2 regions of the Pseudoalteromonas sp. SG43-1 genome follow, and region 2 is predicted to be linked to the other one. Evidence: riboswitches for the same ligand, from Rfam matches in the RefSeq annotation. Region 2 holds a riboswitch; the other holds the start of a gene.
The links. A riboswitch is a leader RNA that binds a small molecule or an ion and turns the genes downstream of it on or off. The one in region 2 is predicted to bind cyclic di-GMP.

Region 1: it holds a riboswitch for cyclic di-GMP, as region 2 does, so the genes downstream of both, H5159_RS13145 (hypothetical protein) here and H5159_RS05430 (hypothetical protein) in region 2, are expected to answer to the same signal.

Annotation. Positions count from the first base shown of each region.
Region 1 covers NZ_JACJFD010000018.1:30,618-34,048, forward strand. The annotation lists gene H5159_RS13135 (AzlC family ABC transporter permease) at 1-434, opposite strand, end outside; gene H5159_RS13140 (cytochrome b/b6 domain-containing protein) at 542-1,198, shown strand; cyclic di-GMP riboswitch class I at 1,287-1,375, shown strand; gene H5159_RS13145 (hypothetical protein) at 1,472-2,035, shown strand; gene H5159_RS13150 (S9 family peptidase) at 2,173-3,431, shown strand, end outside.
Region 2 covers NZ_JACJFD010000004.1:122,252-125,682, reverse strand. The annotation lists gene H5159_RS05435 (TonB-dependent siderophore receptor) at 1-837, shown strand, start outside; cyclic di-GMP riboswitch class I at 1,030-1,113, shown strand; gene H5159_RS05430 (hypothetical protein) at 1,166-2,902, shown strand; gene H5159_RS05425 (PA2169 family four-helix-bundle protein) at 2,949-3,392, opposite strand.

The sequences.
Region 1 (3,431 bases), on a different contig from region 2:
ATATTCCATGCAATATAAAAGCTAAAACCAGCGCTTAATGCGTATATTAAGCGTGTTTTTGTTCTATATGCTCTTCGATGATGAGAAAACGCAAACAGCTCGTCGGTTAAAACAAAACTTACTGGTAAGCGCCAACGCATAGGTTGATCAATCACCTTATGACGCACGGCTAAACCGTATAAAAAATGTCGAGAGCTAATAATAAATGTTGTGAATAAAATTGTAAGCAATGGTGTGTTGCCCGCTATAAGTTCAATTGCAACAAGCTGTGCAGAGCCTGCAAATACTAATAACGACATTGCTTGGGTTTCTAATGCACTAAAGCCATTTTGAATCGCTAAAGAGCCACATAAAATACCCCAAGGAATAACCGCTAAACACAGTGGTAGCATATCTAAAAAGCCTTTTAAAATAGCTTTTTTAACTGGTTGCATGATATTTACTCTCACGGCTTGTAGAATGGCTCATAAGGATACCTTAATATTATGATGTTAAAGTAGTTAACAAATTAAATAATACTGTTTTTTTAAGGATAGGCACAATGACGACGTTAAAAGTGTGGGATGGGTTTATTAGATGCTTTCATTGGTTTTTGGTTGTAAGTATTGCAGTGCTTTATTTTAGTATTGAAGAGGGCATGATTGAGCTTCATTTTGTTGCTGGCTTTTTTACTTTAGCACTTATAGTAACACGTTTAATTTGGGGTGTTATTGGTAGTAAAACCGCGAGATTAAGTGGGTTACTGCATTCTCCTAGAGCTATTTTAAAGGCGCTAAAAACACCAAGCGAATCGTTAGGCCATTCAGCACCCGGTAGCTGTATGGTGATAGTGTTTTTTATATTGATCATAACGCAACTTGCAAGTGGCTTAATGAGCAGTGATGGTATTTTAACTGACGGGCCGCTTGCTCAATATGTGTCTAGCGATACGATTGATTTTGCCAATTGGCTACATGAGCTGAATTTTGACATTTTACTTTATGCTATTGGCTTACATGTATTAGCTATTATTGTTTATAGAATAAAAGGTAAGCCGCTAGTTAAGGCGATGATCACAGGCTCAAAAGAGTTAAAAGCAGATGACTCTGAGGTTAAAGTAACAAAAGCGTCTTGGCCAGCGTGGCTAATATTTATATCTTTATTGGTGTTGCTGATATTTACGTGGGCGAAAGAACCTTTAACTTATTTATTTAGTTAAAAATATATTAAACCAACCTTAAAGGGTTGGTTTTTGTTTTTGGTTACATTCTTTTGTTTGATTGTTATGCGGGGCCGAATTATAATCGCCGCATTGCTGGCAAACTAATCGAAAGATTAGGGCGCAAAGTTTCCGGTCTAAGGCTTTTTATAAAGCTATGGTAGCGGGACTACTGCATAACGTGTTGTTATGTATCACTTGCCCTCAGTGTATTTTTTGTGTATCCATAGTGTATGGATAAGATTTTGTAACTCTTAAGGTGTTGCCGTGTTTATGCATACGTCGTTGGCCTGTGGAAAGTGGTCAACAATAGGTTGCTTAAATCATCATACCCAATTATTTATTGGTGATGTGGTGAGTGTAACCTTTTACGACATGCAAGGAGAGCTGGTTAGTTTATCATTTGATTACAAGATCACCTCGCTTGAGCAAGGTGAGCCCCACGCATGGCCACGTTTAGTTGCCGAGCATATTAATGTGCATGTTCCTCTGGTTAGCGCAGGTAAAATGACCGAACAGGGTTTAATTGTAGCCTATAGAAATAATGAAATTTTTGCTTTGCAAAGCAGTGGTATATGTAAAGCACACGTCGACTTTCATTGTATTGCAAAATGCGATGAGCGTGTTGTTAAGAACCTTGATACTTATGATTACGTGTACCCTGAAAATTGTGAAAACTATAATGCGGGTACAAAGGTATTGCAGCCAAAAACTGGGCATGTATATCAATGCAGGCCTTGGCCATTTAATGAGTTTTGCCGCACGAATGACGATAATAAGTCTATGTTCGAGCCCGGTGTAGGGCAAAGCTGGGCTATGGCTTGGCAGCAAATATAAAGCTTAAATTATCTTCCCAAAGGTATAGCGGTTTTAGTAATGAAGCGTTTACCGTTTTAGCCCATCCAACTATTGGATGGGCTTTTTTATTTTTATGATAAACTGCAAATCACATTATTTTTTTAATTGGTTTTGTTGTGTCTCGTCCTGTCTACTCTTTAAGTTTATTACCTAATTTCCCGATTGCTAAACAGCAAGCCCATACATTAAGTACTCATAATAAGATACGTACCGATAATTACTATTGGATGCGTGATGACGATCGCCAGGATGAGCAAGTACTTGCGCATTTACATGCTGAAAATGCGTACTGCGATGAACAGTTAGCTGCTATGAAGCCACTACAAAATACACTTTTTGAAGAGTTAAAAGCACGCATTGTAAAAGATGATAATTCGGTACCCGTTAAAGACGGGAAATACTGGTATCACTCAGAAGTTCGTGGTGATGATGAATACTCGCGTCATTATAGAAGTACGAGCATAAAGGCCGATAATAAAGAGCTTTTACTCGATGTGAATGTCTTAGCTGAAGGATTTGAGTTTTTTGAGCTGGGCGAAGTCGCACTAAGTCCATGCGAGCAGCTTATGGCTTACTCTGAAGATACTGAAGGTCGTCGTATTTATAATGTTCGCTTTAAAAGCTTAGCGACCGGTGAAATGCTACCTGATGTACTTGAAAATACAGAAGGACAAGTTGTTTGGGCTAACGACAATAAAACTGTTTTTTATGTAAAAAAAGATTTAAAAACGCTATTAGGATACCAAGTATTTAGGCATGAGCTTGGCAGCGAGCAAAGCCAAGACGTAATGGTCTACGAAGAGCAAGACAGCAGCTTTTTTATGGGACTTGGTAAAAGCCGCGATGAAAGCTTAATTATTATTGATTTAGCATCGACAGAGACCAATGATACATGGGTGCTTGATGCTAATAAGCCCACTGGCGAATTTAAAGCATTAATGCCGCGTGAAGATGGCCACGAGTTTGACGTAGATAAGCTAGGTGACACATTTTATATTGTGACTAACTGGCAAGCTAAAAACTTTAGATTAATGACGGCAACAAACGAAACAATTGCTGATAAAACACAATGGGTTGAACATACAGCTCACAGAGAAAATGTACTGCTTGAAGGTGTAGAGTTATTTAATAACTTTTTAGTATTGAGTGAACGCGAGCAAGGGCAAGCTCGATTTGTAGTTGTTAATAGGCAAGGGGATCGTATGGCACTTGAGTTTGCCGATCCTTGTTATTATGCTGCAATAGCAATGAACCCAGAGCCAGACACACGCACTGCGCGTATTTATTACTCAAGTTTAACAACACCAGGCTCTTTATATGATGTTGATTTAGCAACTGGCGAAAAAACACTACTTAAACAGCAAAAAGTACTCGG
Region 2 (3,431 bases):
GAAGAAGTTGGTACATTTAGAAATGATTCAACACTTGCGCAAAGTTTAGGTATTCCAAAACTTAAAGAAGAAAAATCACAAAACCGTAGTTTAGGTATTGTGTATAACGTTACCGATAATATTAATGTAACCGTTGATTACTACTCGATTGATATTGACGACCGTATTGTAATTAGTGATCGCTTAGGTAAAGGGTTATCTACAAGCCTTGATGCAGCACTAAATAGTGCAGGTGCTGGCGTAGGGCAGTTTTTCTTAAATGGTGCTGATACAGAAACTCGTGGTGTTGATTTTGTAGCAACGTGGAACACTGAAGGTTTAGGCGGCACGCTTGATTTTACACTTGCAGCTAACTTTACCAAAACAGATGTTGTATCGTTGTTCTCTCCTGCTGGCTCAAGCCTTGAGACAGTAAAAGTAGAAGATATATTCTCAGCTGAAGACATCTCTATTATAGAAGAGTGGCAACCAGAGGACCGTATTAACTTAAGTGCGCTTTATCAACGTGATGATTGGACTGTTAACCTGTCACTTAATCGTTTTGGTGAATACACAGTAGAAGATGGCGGTCGTCAAACGTATGGTGCAGAAATTTTAACTGACGTTAAAGTTAACTACTTCGTTACTGAAGATTTATCAGTAAATATTGGTGCAAATAACTTGTTCGATGTTTACCCAGATAAAAATGAAATAGGTAACTCTCGCTCAGGTACTATTGTGGATGCTAGTGGCAACACAGTAATAAGTAGCTCAGGTGTGTTTGACTACTCACGTCGTTCGGCTCCATTTGGATTTAACGGTGCTTACTACTACGTAGGTGCAGAATACCGTTTTTAATTAATAACCTCCCTTTTGTTATTTAACTCAAAGGGCCGTAAGGCCCTTTTTTTGGTTTTGTAACTTACTAATATAGAAGTGAATTGCTTTTTACTAATGATTTATGGTTTTCTTTAGTTGACATTAAGTACTAAAGGGTTAGAATTTCACTTGTTCTGATTGTTTTTTAAACATATCGGATAAGTTTATTAACATTAATTTCGGCAAATTCACTGAAAGGTGAAGACGCAAAGTCTCCGGTCTAAGGGCTCAGCCTATGATAGCGGGACCGCCTCATACATATATATTGTGTGCAGTAAAGCGTCATGCCATCTCACTTGGAGATCGTATGAGTATGATGAAGATCAAATTAATACTTACCCTTTTACTAATATTTTCGTTTAGTATTAAAACTGTTTTTGCTGATACCGCTATAAAGTTTAACGGCGTCAATAGCTTTGCTAGCTTTGATGTTTGGCAGCCCACCGGTCCATTCAAAATTGTAGTGTGGCTTGGGGAAACACCCAATGACCCTTCCAAGAAAACCTATTTACTTTCTAACTCAAATACAAAAGAATTTTTACTATTTAATCAGTCAAGTATACAAATGAAATTTGGAGACAAATACCCCGGCGTCTGGAATAAGTTAAACTTTTATCAAACACGTTTTTTAGAAGTTACAGTAAAAAATGGAGAGCTAATAGCTTCAGACGGATTAAAAAGTGTTTCAGTTAAAAAAGACTTTATTGTTCCTACTGATGTATCATTTAATTGGTTATTTAGGAGGTCAAATAAATTTTCTGAGGGAGCTCTTCAGGGACTAGGCTTAATAGACCTGAATAACATTGAAAATAGCCGTAATTTTGGCATAAGTGACAGAGGGGAGCCGCAACTTATCTCCGCAAACCAGGACTCATTCTTTGAATTACATAACATTACATCTGCTGATTTAATAAGCGGTTTAGACGTTCCTAACCCTAAAGTTTCTGATGTAGATAATGTTTCAAGTTTAGCTGAACTGATATTTGCAAAGTATCCGGGCAATCCAATGATTAATAATGAGTCTAATACAGGCAATGAATATGCTTGGAATGGGTATTATTGGTTACGTACTTATCTGCATTTCTATAATGTAACCAATAAGCTCAAGTATTTAGATATGGCTATTGAGTTAGCTAACAAAATGCTTAGTGATACGGATTTGGTGAGAAGTACAAATGGATTTTCAGCAACAAATAGCTATAAGCGGGCACCTAAATTATTCTTAAATGAAAGAGATGAAATTGCCCCCGGCTGGGAAAGATCACTCTCTGATTCGAGTATAACTGTTTTGACGGATGGTATGATTTTAAACGGTGTTATGCGTATAGTTGATATAATAAAAACTCAAAAATTATCTGATTATTATAACTTTGCGGACATTTCTATATTAGCCGCCCAAAAGATAGTAGACAGCCATGACAGCTCGTATAGCGTTAGTAAAAACTCTTCGATTAAAGGAAGTTTTTACTACGTGAACCTTTATAACGATAACTATGGTGATTCTGGTTTATATAGTAATCCTTTAGCCCATAATCATAACCTGACAATGGCAACAGCGATGCTGTATTTAGATAAATGGAGTGATAGACCTGATTTTTATAAATCAAAAATAATGGGTATTATAGATTTTTTTACTGAAAATTTAGAGTACCAAGATGATGGCACGTGTACATGGAATTATAATTGGGATCGTCGAGGTCCATCATACGAGAAATATGAAGATATTAATCATGGACATATTGATGTTGGCTTATTTGTTGTAGCTGATGAAGAGGGGTATTTTAACAACTTAGATATTATGAATTGCTTAGCTAAAACAGCGGTTGAACGCATTGCCATTGGTCCAGGTCCTATTCCACAATTTGTAACCGGAGAAGGTATTAGCAGTAAAGGTGAACAAATTGCATTCTCATATGATTGGCGTGAATTATCTAAGTTTGAACCTTCAATCATAAATCGTTCAAATAATATTATGAGGCATGCAGTGAGCAACATCACTTGGTTCAGGCAATATGCAGCTTTAGCTATGACCTTAGAAAATTAATTTAAATATGGCTTAGTTGAAATAACTAAGCCATATTATAATTGACTTAATTTTTTTGCATACGGCTCATTTCTGCATGGCAGCTTTGCATTGTTAATAATGTTTTAGCCAGTGCAGCTTCGCAGTCAGCTGGTTGCGGTTTATCCATTGCTGCTTTAATTTCTTCAAGGGTTTTATCTTCTACCTCTTCAAGCTCTTTTACATACGTGCTGTCGTTGTGTGAGGTGAAAGTAGTCAATAGGGCTGTGTACGCACGTCGTGCTTCAACTGCGAAAGATGAGCCATCTTCGCGTTCGCCTTTTTCATTAATTGCATATGGCTGCAAGCGCTCAACACTCACTTTTCGGGCATCTATCATACGCTGAAAAAGTGCACCAATAGCAGGGTCTTCAACTTTTTCCTGCGCTTTTTGATAAAAATCGATGCCGCTGTTCATAACTTGAATGATGTCAGTAATATGATTTACTTCTGATCCTTGATGGGTGTTCATAATGACCTCTTTAATTAAATGAATGTATAGTTCAATTTA